2 linked regions of the Labrys monachus genome follow. The protein of the gene in region 1 binds, or shares a complex with, the protein of each later gene. Links are inferred from orthologs where the notes say so. Each region holds a gene or a part of one and is shown on either strand. Other genes may lie near its edges.

Evidence for each region.
Region 2: the proteins of J3R73_RS30270 (region 1) and dnaN are in contact, whole or in part, in a cryo-EM structure (PDB 8GIZ), measured with the Escherichia coli proteins. The link is inferred for Labrys monachus from one-to-one orthologs.

Annotation. Positions count from the first base shown.
Region 1 is NZ_JAUSVK010000001.1:6,633,162-6,641,460, reverse strand. What follows is about bases 4,873-7,783. They hold J3R73_RS30270 (DNA polymerase III subunit gamma/tau), read left to right. Parts: upstream 4,873-5,401; coding sequence 5,402-7,165; downstream 7,166-7,783. Other genes in these bases: recR (recombination mediator RecR), read left to right, coding at 7,731-7,783; J3R73_RS30265 (YbaB/EbfC family nucleoid-associated protein), read left to right, coding at 7,291-7,614. In the rest of the region: J3R73_RS30300 (L,D-transpeptidase family protein), read right to left, coding at 1-928; J3R73_RS30295 (acetyl-CoA carboxylase carboxyltransferase subunit alpha), read right to left, coding at 1,124-2,077; J3R73_RS30290 (SDR family NAD(P)-dependent oxidoreductase), read right to left, coding at 2,191-2,976; J3R73_RS30285 (tellurite resistance TerB family protein), read right to left, coding at 2,973-3,461; J3R73_RS30280 (DUF4167 domain-containing protein), read right to left, coding at 3,682-4,788; more of recR, read left to right, coding at 7,784-8,299. UniProt on the Escherichia coli protein: Part of the beta sliding clamp loading complex, which hydrolyzes ATP to load the beta clamp onto primed DNA to form the DNA replication pre-initiation complex.
Region 2 is NZ_JAUSVK010000001.1:2,318,796-2,327,093, forward strand. The notes cover bases 1-2,910. They hold dnaN (DNA polymerase III subunit beta), read left to right. Parts: upstream 1-851; coding sequence 852-1,970; downstream 1,971-2,910. Other genes in these bases: trpS (tryptophan--tRNA ligase), read left to right, coding at 1-746; recF (DNA replication/repair protein RecF), read left to right, coding at 2,230-2,910. Also shown: more of recF, read left to right, coding at 2,911-3,351; J3R73_RS10505 (ROK family transcriptional regulator), read right to left, coding at 3,363-4,592; J3R73_RS10510 (extracellular solute-binding protein), read left to right, coding at 4,850-6,055; J3R73_RS10515 (carbohydrate ABC transporter permease), read left to right, coding at 6,168-7,052; J3R73_RS10520 (carbohydrate ABC transporter permease), read left to right, coding at 7,052-7,900; J3R73_RS10525 (SIS domain-containing protein), read left to right, coding at 7,905-8,298. UniProt on the Escherichia coli protein: Confers DNA tethering and processivity to DNA polymerases and other proteins. Acts as a clamp, forming a ring around DNA (a reaction catalyzed by the clamp-loading complex) which diffuses in an ATP-independent manner freely and bidirectionally along dsDNA.

The sequences.
Region 1 (8,299 bases):
TGAAGGGCCGATCCTTGCCCGGAACGGCGGTCTGGTCGACGGCGCGCGCCAGGAAGGCCGGATTGGCGCCGCCATCCTCATAGATATAGCTGACGGCCCTGGTGCCCGAATTCACCAGCGAGGCGACCTCCGCGTCGTCGTGCCTCTTCTTCTCGATCACCGCCGTCGCGACGTCGCGGCTGATGGGCGAAAGGCCGCAGGCCGTGCCGTTCTCGCCGTTGAAGACGTAGCGGCCCTTGCAGACGTCGACCTTCACCGCCTGCTTGGTGACCTCGAAATTGTCCGACCCTTCCTTCAGGTTCTGCCAGAATCCGATGTTCGGGTTGCGCCGCGCCTGCGCCAGGTTCTCGGCCGTCATGCGGAACGGATAGGATTGCAGCTGGAACGCCGGCTGGCCGCCCTGCAGCGCCTCGCGGGCGACGGAATAGAGCTCGGCCATCTGGCCGTCGGTCATGGCGAAGCAGCCGCGCGAGGAGCACGAGCCATGCACCATGATGTTGCCGCCGGCGCGGCCAAGCTGGCGATCGAAATTGTTGGGATAGCCGACGTCGAACGAGAGGTAATAATTCGAATTCGGATTCAGCTGGCTCTGGCCCACCGAATAGAAGCCCTCGGGAACCTGGCGGTCACCCTCGTTCTTCTTGGGGCCGAGCTGGCCGGACCAGCGGCAGATCGGATAGGTCTTCAGCAGCGCGAAATGGCCGCTCGATGTCTGCTTCCACAGCTCGAGCTCCGATTCCTTCTTGTAGACCCGGACCAGGATGGGGGCGCTGCGCGGCATGTCCTTGGCGGCCATATCGGCACGCAGGGCCTCCGGAATCGGCGTCGTCGAACGCAGGCTTGCCCCGTTTTGGGAACAGCTTGCAGCCAGCAGCATGATACCGGCCGCGAGGGCGATCTTGCGCATCAGCGTGAGGTGAGCCGTCATGAGTTAGCGAGCCCGTGCAAAGACACTTCCAGAGATTGCAAAAACTTAGCGGTAATGGACCTTTGCCGCAAGCGGCGGGTTCATACTGGTTACGCAGCACGGTAAACAGGGCGTTAAGGCGACAATGCCTGATTCCGGCGAAAACACCTAGTGCCTTTTTTCCGACATTTTCGGCGCGGATGCGGGCGGCCGCGGCTACAGGCTGCGGCCGATCATCAGGAATTTGTCCTGGCGGGCTCGCTTCACCGCATCGCGTGACAGGCCCGCGAGGTCCTTGAGCGCGTTCTGGATGAAATCGCCCGTCGTCTCGATCGCCTTTTCGGGCGTGCGGTGGGCACCGCCCGTCGGCTCCGGAATGATGGCGTCGATGACGCCGAATTTGAGGAGGTCCTGCGCAGTGATCTTCATGTTGTTGGCCGCGTCCTGCGCCTTGGACGGCTCGCGCCACAGGATGGACGCCGCCCCCTCGGGCGAGATCACCGAATAGACCGAATGTTCCAGCATCAGCACGCGGTTGGCGGCAGCGACGGCGATCGCCCCGCCCGATCCGCCCTCGCCGATGACGATGGCGACGTTCGGCACGCCGAGCGCCAGGCACGCATCGGTGGAGCGGGCGATGGCCTCGGCCTGGCCCCGTTCTTCCGCGCCGATGCCCGGATAGGCCCCGGCCGTGTCGACGAAGGACAGCACCGGCAGCTCGAAGCGATCAGCCAGTTCCATCAGCCGCACGGCCTTGCGATAGCCCTCGGGCCTCGCCATGCCGAAATTGTGGCGGATGCGGCTTTCGGTGTCCGATCCCTTCTCATGCCCGATGATGCAGACGGATTCGCCCCGGAAACGGCCGAACCCGCCGATGATGGCCTCGTCCTCGCCGAATTTCCGGTCACCCGCCAGCGGAGTGAAATCCTCGACCAGCGCCTTGACGAAATCGGTGGTGTGCGGCCTTTCCGGGTGGCGCGCCACCATCGTCTTCTGCCACGGCGTCAACTGGGCATAGAGATCGCGCAGCGCCTGGTTCGCCTTGACCTCCAGGCGCTGGATCTCGTCGCCGATCGCCACAGCATCCCCCGATTCAGCGATCGCACGGAGTTCCTCAACCTTCGCCTCGAGCTCGGCGACGGGTTTTTCGAAATCGAGATAGCTGCGCATGGGGCTCCGCGAGGCGACCAAAGGGAGCCGGAAACTGGGGTTTCACGCGGGGGAAGTCAAGGAACGCTTTTGGAGCCGGCCCCCGCCCGCAGCCCGACGGATGGCGTCCGCCGTCAGTTTCGCCGCTGGCGCTGGGCGGCGGCGAGAACAGGCAGGACGAAGCGCGTCGGCACGACGGCGAGGACGGCGATCATCAGCCGGGTGACCAGGCCGGGCACCACCACCCGCCGGCCGGCATAATAGCCGGCGAGGCCGAGATGGGCGACGTCACGCGCCGAAAGCTGGCCCGCCAGCGCCATGGCGCGGGAGCCGCCGAAACCGGCCCGCGCGCCGAAATTCGTCGCCACCGGCCCCGGGCAGAGCGCGCAGACCCTGATGTCGTTGCCCCGCTCCTCATAGCCGAGCGCCCGCGTCAGCGAGACCACGAAGGCCTTGGTCGCGTAATAGACGGCGAGGCCCGGCCCCGGCGTGAAGCCGGCTACCGAGGCGACGTTGAGGATGCCGCCCCGGTTGGCGCGGATCTCCGGCAGGAAAGCCAGGGTGAGCGCCAGGAGCGCGCGACAATTGAGGTCGACCATGCCGAGTTGGCGCCCGGCGGGCAGGTCGCCCATGTCGCCGGCGAGGCCGAAGCCCGCATTGTTGACGAGGTGGCGCACCTTCAGCGCCTGCGAGCGCAGCGCCGCGGCGATCGCATCCGCCGCGTCCGGTCGCTCGAGATCGAGGGGCAGGACGGCGACGAAACGCCCGGTCGCCGCGGCGATATCGCCCTGGACCCGCGCCAGTTCGGGCTGCGAGCGGGCCACCAGCACGAGGTCCTCGCCCTGTTCGGCAAGCAGGCGGGCGATCTGCTCGCCGATGCCGCTGGAAGCGCCCGTCACCAGCGCGACCGGCCGGCTCATTCGCTCGCCTCCGGCAGGGCGACGTCGTTGCGCGCGGCGACCTTGCCGCGGACCGCGATGCGGTCCTGGACGGACACGCCCAGCGTCTCGGCGACGCGCCAGACCAGATTGTCCTCGAACTCGTGCAGGGCCCGGTCCGCGAAGGCGATCTCCCACATCATCTCGACGATGCGCTTGCGCCCCTCGGCGTCATAGGCACGCTTCACCACGCCGGTGAAATCGTTGAAATCGAGCACGTCGCGATTGCGCTCGCCGGCCGCGGCCAGCAAGGCGCGGGTTTCCTCGGCATTCAGGGAGAAGCGTTCCTGCAGCAGCGCTTCGAGGCGAAGCTTCTCGGCGGGGCTCTGCACGCCGTCGACATTCATCGCATAGACCAGGAGGCCGGCGGCCGCCACGCGATGATCGGTCTCGTCGAACACGTAGCGCGGCCGCGCCCGGTTTCCCGGCGTGAAGGCCCGCACCAGGTTCTGCAAACGAGCCAGCATCGCATCGCCCCCTGTCCGTTCCGCGCCGGCCTCCGCCGCCCGCCTCGGTCCCTCATGTGTCGCCGGACGCGCAAGGCGCCGGCCAGCCCGCCACATTGCGCATGAATCAGACGAGGCGCGCAAGCCGCAAATGCGCGGACGCCCGGCAGGCGCCGACGCAAAACCGGCGGCCTGGAGGGGCCGCCGGCAAAATCACGTGTCTCGATCGGTCGACTGGCGTTTATTCGCCGGCCGGCTCGATGTTCGGCAGGAGCGTCTCGCCCGGCTCCACGCGCTTGGTCACGCGGCGCCGGCGCGGCCGCAGCGGCGCGCGGGCCTCGCCCTCGCCTTCCACGGCGGGCGGCGCGGCAGCGGCCGCCGGAGCCCCGGTGATGAAGGACGGCAGGGTCGAGAGCGCATTGTCGTCGTGGATGTCGGGCTGGGGCTGGTCGACCGGCACGACGGGTGCGGGCTGGAAGCTGCGCTCGACATGGGGGGCGCGTTCGGCCGGCTGGCGCTCGGCCTGCGGGCGTTCGGCCGGCGGGCGTTCCTCGTGGCGCTCGGCAAAGGGCTGCCCCTCGCCGTTGCGCTCGCGGAAGGGACGCTCGGACCGGTCGCCGAAGCGCCTGTCGCGGCGGCTCTGGCGCGGGGCGTAGGGGCGAGGCTCGCCGCCGCCTTCCCCCTCGGGGCCGGGGGCGGCGCCGGGCGCGGGCTCGAAGCTGCGCTCGGCGCGGTAGGGACGGTCCTCGCGCTGCGGCCGGTCGTCACGGCCGTCGCGGGAAAAGCGTTCCTCGCGCTGCGGACGCTCGCCGCTGAAGCGCTCGTTCCGGTCGCGGAAGCGCGGTTCGCGATAGGGTTGCTCGCGATAAGGCTGCTCGCGGAAGGGCTGTTCTCCCTCCGGGCGGGCCTCCTGGCGCTCGCCATAGTTCTGGCGATCGCCGTAATTGCGCTCGCGCGCTGGCTGCACCAGGCGCGGCTGGTCGTCATAGGACTGATTCGGCGGGGTATAGGACTGCGGCATCGACGGGATCGGGCCTTCGAACTCCGAATCCTCTCCGTCGTCCTCCTCCTCGGCGGCCTGTCCGTAGCCCTGCTGGCCGAACTGGGGCTGCGCCGCCGCGATGATGCGGAAATAATGCTCCGCGTGCTGCAGATAGGCCTCCGCCAGGATCGGGTCGCCGGAGGACTGGGCATCGCGTGCGAGCTGGACATATTTCTCGGCGATGTGGGCGGCCGTGCCGCGAACCTTCACATCGGGGCCGTTCGATTCATAGCTTCGGCTGAGCGGGTTCGGGCCCTTGCCGCCACGGCTGCGCCCGCGCATGCGCTTTTGCTGTCCCTGCCTCATGGATAGGTCTCATTCTCCGCTTCGAGTTGCGCGTGCCCGCAGGGGCATGAGGTCCCGCCATGTCCCTCGCCATGTTTCGATCCGCACCCGGTCAGGAAAACCATCGCAATGCTTCGATCCAGGCGCAGGACAAGGAAATCATGGTCCCATCTGCGTCGCGCGCAGCCGCACATTCCGCCAGATCGCCACCTCGGCTCTTGCAGATCGGAATGGGCATTTCTATCGTTGGGGCGAACGAGCGCTTCGCTCGATGTTCGACAAGAGTGCTTCCCGCACCAAAGCCGGCTCGTACTATCGACGCCAGCCCCGAACGATTCCTGTATCCCTAGATAGTCGCTCGGGCAGCAAAGTCCAAATGGTTTTTGTGGTAAAACCACCGGAAATTCCGACAATCTGTCGCAGGGCGGGAAATTCGGCCCGCCCGCTTGTCATTCGGCGCCGAATGCCCCATATACCCGGCCGGGAGGTTGGCGGTGGACGCAACACTCGCCAACCGGGTCAGGTCCGGAAGGAAGCAGCCCCAACGAGACCGCTGCGGGTCTTCGTCCAGCCTCCTGCCTCGTTTTTGCGGCAGCATCGCGCACGGCCCCCTTCGAGGGAATCGGAGGATTTGATGGAAGACGCGATCGAACAGCCGCCTGCATCCCAGCCCTACCGGGTCCTGGCGCGCAAATACCGCCCGCAGACCTTCGACGACCTCATCGGCCAGGATGCGATGGTGCGCACCCTGTCCAATGCGTTCGAGACCGGGCGCATCCACCAAGCCTATATGCTCACGGGCGTGCGCGGGGTCGGCAAGACCACGACGGCGCGCATCCTGGCGCGCGGCCTCAATTACGAGCCGGCCGAGGGCGGCGGCAAGCCGACCATCCACATGCCCGTGCTCGGGCGCCACTGCCAGGCCATCATCGACAGCCGCCACATCGACGTGATGGAGCTCGACGCCGCCTCGCACAACGGCGTCGAGAACATCCGCGAGATCACCGACGGCGTGCGCTATGCGCCGGTATCGGCCCGCTTCAAGGTGCTCATCATGGACGAAGTCCATATGGTGACCACCAACGCCTTCAACGCGCTGCTGAAGACGCTAGAAGAGCCGCCGCCGCACGTCAAGTTCGTCTTCGCCACCACCGAGATCCGCAAGGTCCCCATCACCATCCTGTCGCGCTGCCAGCGCTTCGACCTGCGCCGGGTCGACAGCGGCCTGCTCGCGCGCCATCTCGCCGCCATCTGCGAGAAGGAGGGCGTCGCCATCGACGCGGAGGCCCTGGCGATGATCGCCCGCGCCGCGGAAGGCTCGGTCCGCGATTCGCTGTCGCTGCTCGACCAGGCCATCGCCCATGGCGGCGGCTCGATCGATGCCGAAAGCGTGCGCGCGATGCTGGGCCTGGCCGACCGCTCGCGCGTGATCGACCTGTTCGAGGCGGTGATGCGGGGCGATGCCGCCGCGGCGCTCGACGAGCTGCGCGACCAGTACGACCAGGGGGCCGACCCGGCCGTCGTGCTGTCGGAGCTGGCCGAGTTCACCCATTTCGTCACGCGCGTGAAGATCTCGCCCGCCGCGGCGAAGGACGCCTCGGCCACCGAGATCGAGCGGACCCGTGCGTCGGACCTCGCGCAGAAGCTGTCGATGCGGGCGCTGACCCGCCAGTGGCAGATGCTGCTCAAGGGCATTCCCGAGACGCAGACGGCCGCACGGCCGCTGGCCGCCGCCGACATGGTGCTGGCGCGGCTGTGCTATGCGGCCGACCTGCCGTCCCCCGACGAGCTCATCCGCCAATTGTCGGACGGCAGGGGCGTGCCGGCCCGCAATGCCGCGCCGGCTCCGTCCGCCCCTCCCGCCGCGCCGCGCGCGCAGCTCATCACCAGTTCCTCGCAGCCGCGGCCCGCCTTCCAGGCGGAGCCCGCCGCCCCTGCCGTGCCGGTGCGCGCCTTGGCGAGCTTTCCCGAGATCGTCGGCCTCGCCATGGAAAAGCGCGACCTGCCGCTGAAGCTCGCCCTCGAGCGTTTCGTGCGGCTGGTCGCCTTCGCCGACGGCCGGCTCGACGTCGCGCTCGAGCCGGGCTCGCCGCAGGGGCTGGTCAACGATCTCTCGCGCAAATTGTCGGACTGGACGAGCCGGCGCTGGCTCGTGGTCATCTCCTCGGAGAAGGGCGCGCCGACGCTTCGCGAACAGGCGGAGGCGCGGCAGGCGGCCGTGCTCACCGGCGTGCGTGCCGATCCGCTGGTGCGCGCCGCGATGGAGCGCTTTCCGGGCGCCGAGATCGTCGACGTCCGCGACAACGGGCCGGTGGCCGTGCAGGCCTTGCCGCCCGCTCCCGACGACGAGGCGGACGACGCCGACGACGGCCACATCTATTCGGCCGACGACCTATAAAGCAAAATGCGTTCAAGCAGGACAGGTTCGCCAATTTTAACACATTGTTATCGGAAGCATTTTGCGATGCTTGGCGACTCGGTCTGAAGATGGAACGCTTAAGACCCATGGCATAAGGAGCCCCCATGAAAGACGTGATGGGTATGATGAAGCAGGTCCAGGCCATGCAGTCCAAGATGCAGGACCTGCAGGCCGAGCTGGAGCGGACCGAGGTGGAAGGCGTGGCCGGCGGCGGCCTCGTCAAGGTGCGCCTGACCGCCAAGGGCGAGATGAAGGCCATCGCCGTCGACGACAGCCTCTTCAAGCCCGAGGAGAGGGAGATCGTCGAGGATCTCATCCTCGCCGCCCACAACGACGCCCGCGCCAAGGGCGAGCGGCTGATGCAGGAGAAGATGGGCGCCCTCACCGCGGGCCTGCCGATCCCGCCGGGCATGAAGCTTCCCTTCTGACAACGCCCATGCGCGGAGCGGCATGAATCCGGATGAGGCGGCGCTCCCGCCGCCTCATCCGTGCAAAACCCCGATTCCCCCTCGCACCCGGTGCATGGATCGCCTATCTGATCGCCATGGCATCCGTCACCGGCCCCGAAATCGAACGTCTCATCCAATTGCTCGCGAGGCTGCCCGGCCTGGGGCCGCGCTCGGCGCGCCGGGCTGCGCTGACGCTGATCAAGAAGCGCGACCAGCTGATGGTGCCGCTCGCCGCCGCCCTGCAGATCGCCTGCGAGCGGGTGGTGGTGTGCTCGAACTGCGGCAATATCGACACTGCCGACCCCTGCACCCTCTGCCGGGATCCGCGGCGCGACACCTCGCTCCTCGTGGTGGTCGAGACCGTCGGCGACCTCTGGGCGCTGGAGCGCGCCGGCGTGATCAATGCGCGCTACCACGTGCTCGGCGGCACGCTCTCGCCGCTCGACGGCATCGGCCCGGGCGACCTCAATATCGACGGCCTCGTCGCGCGCGTCTCGGCCGGCGGCGTCACCGAGGTGATGCTGGCGCTCAACGCCACCGTCGACGGCCAGACCACCGCCCATTACGTCACCGACCTGCTGGCGCCGACCGGCGTCAAGGTGACGAAACTGGCGCATGGCGTGCCGGTCGGAGGCGAGCTCGACTATCTCGACGAGGGTACGTT
Region 2 (8,298 bases), 4.3 Mb from region 1 along the record:
GCGTCGCCCGCATGGGCTGGCTCAGCCGCATGACCCAGTTCAAGGAGAAGGCGGGCAAGGACCGGGAAGCCGCCTCCGTCGGGCTGTTCGCCTATCCCGCCCTGATGGCCGCCGACATCCTGGTCTACCGCGCCACCCATGTGCCGGTCGGCGAGGACCAGAAGCAGCATCTCGAGCTGGCGCGCGACATCGCCACCAAGTTCAACAACGATTTCGCCGAGTCGATCGCCTCTCATGGCCATAATGGCGGGTTCTTTCCGCTGCCGGAGCCGCTGATCCAGGGCGCGGCGACGCGGGTGATGAGCCTGCGCGACGGCACCAAGAAGATGTCGAAATCGGATCCGTCCGATCTCTCGCGCATCAACATGACCGACGATGCCGACGCCATCGCCTCCAAGATCCGCAAGGCGCGCACCGATCCCGAGCCGCTGCCGGGCGAGGAAGCGGGGCTGAAAGGGCGGCCCGAGGCGGAGAACCTCGTGGCGATCTTCGCGGCGCTGTCGGGCCGCACGGTGGCTGAGGTCCTCGCCGAGTTCGGCGGCGGCCAGTTCTCGACCTTCAAGACCGCGCTGGCGGACCTCACCGTCTCCCAGCTCGCGCCGATCGCCGGCGAAATGAAGCGCCTGATGGCCGAGCCGGCCCATATCGACGCCGTGCTCGCCGACGGATCGGAGCGGGCGAGGACCATCGCGGCGCCGATCATGGCTTCGGTGAAGGATATCGTCGGCTTTATCCGGTCCCGCTAGGCGCAGGCGCTTGCCTTTCCGCGCGCGGGGCGGCATGGTCTTCGCCCTTTTGACCGCACGCGGCCCCGACGGCCGCGTGCGGTTCGCTACGCCAGGACGCATTCCATGAAGGTTACGCTCGAACGGACCGCCCTTCTCAGATCGCTGGGCCATGTTCATCGCGTCGTCGAGCGGCGCAACACCATTCCGATCCTGTCCAACGTCCTGATCGAGGCGCAGGGCGCCAGCCTCCTGCTGAAGGCGACCGACCTCGATCTCGAGGTGGTGGAATCCTCGCCCGCCGACGTCACCATGGGCGGCGCCACCACGGTGCCGGCCCATACGCTCTACGACATCGTGCGCAAACTGCCGGACGGAGCGCAGGTCTCGCTGGAAGGCGGCGGGGAGGCGACGCAGCTGATCGTGCGTTCGGGGCGGTCGCGCTTCACGCTGCAGACGCTGCCGCCGTCCGATTTCCCCGACCTCGCCGCCGGCGAGTTCCCGCATCGTTTCGAGCTCAAGGCCGCCGATCTGCGCCGCCTGATCGAGAAGACCCAGTTCGCGATCTCGACCGAGGAGACGCGCTATTATCTCAACGGCATCTATCTGCACACCCTCGAGGTCGACGGCGACATCCGCATCCGCGCCGTGGCGACGGACGGCCATCGCCTCGCCCGGGTGGAACTGCCCGCGCCCGAGGGTTCCGCCGGCATGCCCGGCGTCATCCTGCCGCGCAAGGCGGTGGGCGAGATCCAGAAGCTGATGGAGGATGCCGAAGCGATCGTGTCGGTGGAATTGTCCGCCGCCAAGGTGCGCTTCACCGTCGGTCCGGTGGTGCTGACCTCCAAGCTGATCGACGGCACCTTCCCCGATTACGCCCGCGTCATCCCGAGCGGCAACGACAAGAGCCTCGTCGTCGAGCGGATCGACTTCACCGCCGCGGTCGACCGCGTCTCGACGATCTCCTCCGAGCGCGGCCGCGCGGTGAAGCTATCGCTGGCGGACGGCCGCCTGGTGCTGACCGTCACCAATCCGGATTCCGGCACGGCGACCGAGGAGATCGAGGTCGACTACGATGCCGCCCCGCTCGATATCGGCTTCAATTCGCGCTATCTGCTCGACATCGCCGCCCAGCTCGACGGCGATACCGCGCTGCTGAAATTCGCCGATCCCGGCTCGCCGACGCTGGTGCAGGACCGCGAGGGGGCCTCGGCCCTCTACGTGCTGATGCCGATGCGGGTTTGAGCGGGAAGTGCGGACAGCCTGTCGGTTGGCGTCAGGTCTGCAGAAACAGCGCGAGTTTCCTTCTCCCGAATGGGAGAAGGTGGCGCAAGGCGCCGGATGAGGGGTTAATCTTCGACTATTCAACCGCGATTGTCGGACCCTTGTTGTCAAAGATCAGTCCCTCATCCCCCTGCCGGGACCTTTTCCCGGCCGGGAGAAGGCGGCTGATCCGCTTATCCAGCGCCTCCGGACAGGATGTCCGCGCTCCCATGTTTGTCCCATGATCGCGCCCCGCATCACCCGCCTGATCCTCACCGCCTTCCGCTCCTATCGAAAGCTCGATCTCGCCATCGACGCGGCCATGGTGGTGCTGACCGGCCAGAACGGCGCCGGCAAGACCAATGTGCTGGAGGCGCTGTCGCTGTTCACCCAGGGCAAGGGCCTGCGCCGCGCCGATCTCGCGGACATGGCGAGCGAGGAGGGCGACGGCAGCTTCGCCGTGGCGGCGGAAGCCGACGGGGCCCTCGGCCCGGTCCATCTCGGCACCGGCATCGAGGGGGAGCCCGGCCCGCGCAAATACCGCATCGACCGCGAGCCGGTCTCCTCGGCGGCGGCCTTCGCCGACCATCTGCGCCTCGTCTGGCTGACGCCCTCGATGGACGGCCTGTTTTCCGGCCCGGCCGGCGAGCGGCGGCGCTTCCTCGACCGCCTGGTGCTGGCGGTCGATGCCGGCCACGGCACGCGGGTCAACGCCCTGGAACGGGCGCTGCGCGCCCGCAACCGCCTCCTCGAGGATCCCCAGGCCGACCAGCGCTGGCTGGAGGCGGCCGAGCATGAGATCGCCGACATCGCCATCGCCGTCGCCGCCTCGCGCGCCGACACGGTGCGCCGCCTCGCCGGCCTGATCGGCGAGGAGATCGATCCGTCCTCGCCCTTTCCGCATGCGCAGATCGCGCTGGACGGGGCGATCGAGAATGCGGTGCTCGACGAGCCCGCCGTCGCGGTGGAGGAACGCTATCGCCGCATCCTGCGCGAGGGCCGCGCCCGCGACCGGGCCGCCGGCCGCACGCTGGAGGGCCCGCATCTGACCGATCTCCTCGTCGTCCACGGTCCCAAGGGCATCGCGGCGGAGCGCGCCTCCACCGGCGAGCAGAAGGCGCTGCTGCTCGGCCTCGTCCTCGCCCATGCCGGGCTCGTCGCCCGCCTGGCCGGCATGGCGCCGATCATGCTGCTCGACGAGGTGGCGGCGCATCTCGATCCGAGCCGGCGAGAGGCGCTCTACGGCAAATTGCTGGCTTCGGGCGCGCAGGTCTGGCTCACCGGCGCCGACCCCTCGGTGTTCGACGCCCTCGCCGGCGAGGCGGCGGTGTTCAAGGTCACGCCGGGCCATGTTGGACGATAGGGGGACGCCCCCTACCGCTTCAGCAGCACGTCGAACCTCGGATTGATCTCGTCGAAGATCGGCAGCGAGGCGGCGCCGAGCGCCACGGTGTGGCGGCCGACGGCGCCGGCGATGAGGCGCGGCCGATCGCGGCCCGTGCGCGAGCCGACCGACATCGGCAGCGGCATCGCCTTTTCGATCAGCCGCGCGAGCAGGGCCGCCGGCGCGACGCCGCCGAGCAGGATCGTCTCGGGATCGAGCGTCGATTCCAGGATGTTGACGGCGGCAGCGAGATGGGGTGCCGCCTCGTCGATCCAGCGCTCCAGGCGCTCCGGCGATGCGGCGGCGAGGTCGATCGCCGTATCGGAGGCGGGGTCGTCGGCGAGGAATTCCTGCGCGGCGCTGAGGGAGACGTAGCGCTCCAGGCAGCCGCGATTGCCGCACGGGCAGGGCCTTCCGCCGGGCACCACGATCATATGGCCGATCTCGCCGGCATTGAGCGAGGCGCCGCGCCAGGGCTGGCCGCCGAGGAACAGGCCGGCGCCGAGGCCCTGGTCGAGGAAGAGGAAGACGAAGCTGTCGATGTCGCGGGCCGCCCCGTGCAGCCGCTCGCCGATGGCGGCGGCCATGGCGTCGTTCTCGATCAGCACGGGCTGGCCGAGGGTCCGGCTGAGATGAAGGCGCATGTCCGGCCCGTCCCAGCCGGGCAGGGTGGTCGGCCCCGCGGTGGTGATGGCGCCGACGTCGAAGCGCACGGGAAGGGCGAGGCCGGCTCCGAGCAGGCGCGAGGGCTCGATCCGGGCCTCGGCGGCGAGTTCGTCGGCGAGGCGCCGGAGGATCGGCGCCGCATCCTGCGGGGAGGGCCGCTGCGCGGCGACTTCCCTGAGGGCGACCGGCCTGCCGGTAAGGTCGACCAGCGCGCCGGTGATCGCCCGGTGGTCGACATGGAAGCCGAGGGACCAGGCCCCCTCCGGATTGATGCCATAGGGAATGGGCGGCTGGCCGCGCCCTTCCCGGGTCGGCACGCCCGGCAGCAGGAAGCCGGCGAGCTCCAGCTCGTCGACGATGTTGGAGATGGTCTGGTTGGTGAGCGCGGTCTCGCGTGCGATCTCGGCCCTCGACAGCGGCCCGAGCCGCCGGACGACGTCGAGCACCACGCGCCGGTTGTGCGAGCGGGCATGTTCGAGATTGGTGCCGGCGACGCTCCGGCCCGCCGCGCTTCGGCCAGCCTGTCTCCCGGTCCTCGCGACATACCCAGACATCCGTTCCATCCCGCTCACCAGACCACCGCGCGGAGTATGACGGGACATTTACATTCAAACAAATTGAGTTAATAATTTTTCCCTGGCTGACGCGACCAGACATATCAAAGCGGGGCGCAGCTCGAAACTTTTCATCAGCGCCGGGCCTGGGGCTTGGCGGAAATTGCAAGCGGGAGATAGTTGCAATGTCTGGTTCCTGGTCGGATGGTTGGTTGGGTTTGCGAAGCGTTTGTACCGGCGCAGCCGCCGGTCTCGCCATGGCGGCGCTGGGCGCGATGTCCTCGGCGTCCGCCGAAACGCTCAACGCTTTGTTCATGGCGCAGGCCGCCTATAGCGACAGCGACGTCAAGGCGATGACGGCTGCCTTCGAGAAGGACAATCCGGGCGTCACCGTCAACCTCGAATTCGTGCCCTATGAGGCGCTCTACGACAAGATCGTCGCCTCCAAGGCCGCCGGCGGCGCGGGCTACGACGTCGTGCTCTACGACGTGATCTGGCCGGCCGCCTTCGCCCAGAACAACGTCCTGGTCGACGTCACCGACAGGCTCAAGGGCCTCGACCGTTCGCAGATCTTCGACGGTGCCTGGGCGACCGTGGACTATGACGGCAAGACCTATGGCATGCCCTGGATCCTCGACACCAAATATCTGTTCTACAACACCGAGATGCTGAAGAAGGCCGGCATCGCCGCGCCGCCCAAGACCTGGGAGGAACTGGCCAAGGACGCCAAGATCATCAAGGACAAGGGCATCGTCCAATATCCGATCGTGTGGAGCTGGTCGCAGGCCGAGGCGGTCATCTGCGACTATGTGACGATCGCCGCGGCCTATGGCGGCAAGTTCTTCGACGACGGCAAGCCGGCCTTCGACAAGGGCGGCTCGCTCGATGCGCTGAAATACATGGTGCAGACGCTGAAGGACGGCGTCTCCAACCCCAATTCCAAGGAATATCTGGAAGAGGACGTCCGCAAGGTGTTCTCGGCGGGCGACGCCGCCTTCGCCCTGAACTGGACCTATATGTACGGCAAGGCCAATGATCCCGCCGAAAGCAAGGTGGTCGGCAAGGTCGGCGTCGAGCCGGCGCCCGGCGTCGAGGGCAAGACCGCCGCGTCGGCGGTGAACGGCTCGATGGCGCTCGGCATCACCGCCGGCTCCTCCAAGGTGGATCTCGCCTGGAAATACATCGCCTATCTCACCTCCAAGCCGGTCCAGGACAAATACGCCCAGCTCAGCCTGCCGATCTGGAAGGCGTCCTACACCGATCCCGCCGTCACCAAGGGCCAGGAGCCGTTGGTGCAGTCCGCCGACGTCGCGATCGGCCTGATGACGCCGCGCCCGATGGTCGCCAGCTACCAGGAACTGTCGACCATCCTGCAGACGCAGATCCAGAACGCGCTCGCCGGCAAGGCGACGCCGGAGGATGCCCTCGCCGCGGCCGCCAAGGATGCGGCGCGCATCCGCTGACCCGCGCTCGCGAACGTCCCCGCCTCTTCCGATACCGGAAAAGGCGGGGACCGTGCCTTCCCATCCTCCGCGACGTGTTTTCCGGCAGGCGACCCATGGATTGTTCCCGATGATGAGCGGCCGCATCGGCATGCCCTCGCCATGGCTCCTGCTCGGCCCGATGCTCGTCGTCGTGCTCGCGGCCGTCGGCTATCCCGTGGTGACCACGATCTGGCTCGCCTTCACCGACACGCGGCTGATGGCGGGGCCGGGCTCGGCCCACTGGATCGGGCTCGAAAACTTCGCCTATGTCTTCACCGACGCCGACTTCCTCGCCGCGGCCGGCCGCACGGTCTATTTCACGCTCGTCTCGGTCAGCGCCGAGGCGCTGCTCGGCATCGCCGTGGCGCTGCTGCTCAACCAGGAATTCCACGGGCGAACCTTCTGCCGGGCCCTGCTGGTGCTGCCCTGGGCGCTGCCGACCATCGTCAACGCCCTGATGTGGCGGCTCGTCTACCAGCCGGACTTCGGGGTGCTCAACGCCGTGCTCAGCCAGACGGGGCTCATCGGCAGCTATCGCAGCTGGCTCGGGGTCGAGAGCAGCGCCATGAATGCGGTGATCCTCGCCGATGTCTGGAAGAACTATCCGCTTGTCGCGCTGATCGTGCTGGCGGCACTGCAATCGGCGCCGGCGGAACTCTACGGCGCTGCCACGCTCGACGGCGCCAATGCCTGGCATCGCTTCCGCGTGGTGACCTGGCCGATCATCGCGCCGCCGCTCCTCGTGGCGCTGGTGCTGCGTTCGATCGAGGCGCTCAAGGTCTTCGACATCTTCTACGTCATGACGCATGGCGGACCGGCGAGCGCCACCAAGACCATGAGCTTCTTCGTCTATGAGGAGTCCTTCCGCTTCATGCGCGTCGGCTCCGGCGCCTCCTACGCCCTGATCGTCGTGCTGATCTGCATGGTGTTCGTCGGCGTCTATGTGCGCCTGCTCAAGCGGCAGGAGGCCTCGTGATGGTGCGCCGCCCATTCGCGACGGTTCTCGTCTATCTCGGCGTCGCGCTGTTCCTGGTGACGACGCTCGCCCCGATCCTGTGGCTCGGCGTCATGAGCGTCTCGCTGCCGGCCGACCTCACCGACAAGCCGCTCTCCCTCATTCCCAAGCATATCGATCTCTCGCACTACGCCCGGCTGTTCACCTTCAACGCCAACAGCCTGGGCGAAGCCTTCCTCATGGCTCTGCGCAACAGCCTCCTGAGTTCGGTGGGCGCGACGGTGATCGCGCTCGCGGTCTCCGTGCCGGCGGGCTGGGCCTTCTCGCGCTATCGCGACGGGCGCGTCGCGACGGTGCTCTACGTCATCCTCGCCACCTATATGACGCCGGCCGTCGCCCTGATCCTGCCGCTCTATTTCCTGCTGTCGGCGCTGGGGCTGCTCAACAATGTGCTGGGCCTGGTGATCGTCTATTGCTCGATGCTGACGCCCTTCACCGCCTGGTTCATCAAGGCCGCCTTCGATGCGGTGCCGCGCGAACTCGAAAGCGCTGCCGCCATCGACGGCGCCTCGGTGTTCCAGACGCTGCGGCGCGTGACGCTGCCCTATGCGCGGGCCGGCGTCGCCACGGCGGCGCTGTTCGCCATCCTGCTGGCGTGGGACGACTTCTTCTACGCCCTGCTCTTCACCTCGAATCAGAACGCCAAGACGCTGACCGTCACCATCGCGGATTTCGCCGCGGGCCGTGCGACGGATTTCGGCCTCGTCTCGGCGGCCGGCCTGCTCACCGCGCTGCCGCCGGTCCTGATCGCCTTCGTCCTGCAGAAATCTCTGGTTGCGGGGCTCACCACCGGCAGCGTCAAGGGTTGACCTCATGAACACCGAAACGACCGCCTTCGTGCCCGGCACGGGGCTGGCCATGATCGAAGCGGAAATGGCGCGCCAGCACGCCGACGCCCTGGCCTCCTTCCACGGCGCCGGGGTCATGGCGGAGCGGATCGCCGACAGCATCGGGCTCACCGGCCGCCTGACCCTGGCCGCCATGGGCGGCTCCCATTGGGTGAACCGCGCCGCGGCGGTGCTCTACCGGCGCCTCGGCATCGAGGTCGAGACCGAGGTGCTCTCCGAGCTGCTGATCACGCCGCAGCCCGACCGGCCGCGCACGGTTCTCGTCACCTCGCAGTCCGGCAATTCGGGCGAGGTCGTCGCCTTCCTCGACCGGTCGGCGGGCCGGCAGGAGCGCTTCGGCCTCACGCTCGACGCCCAAA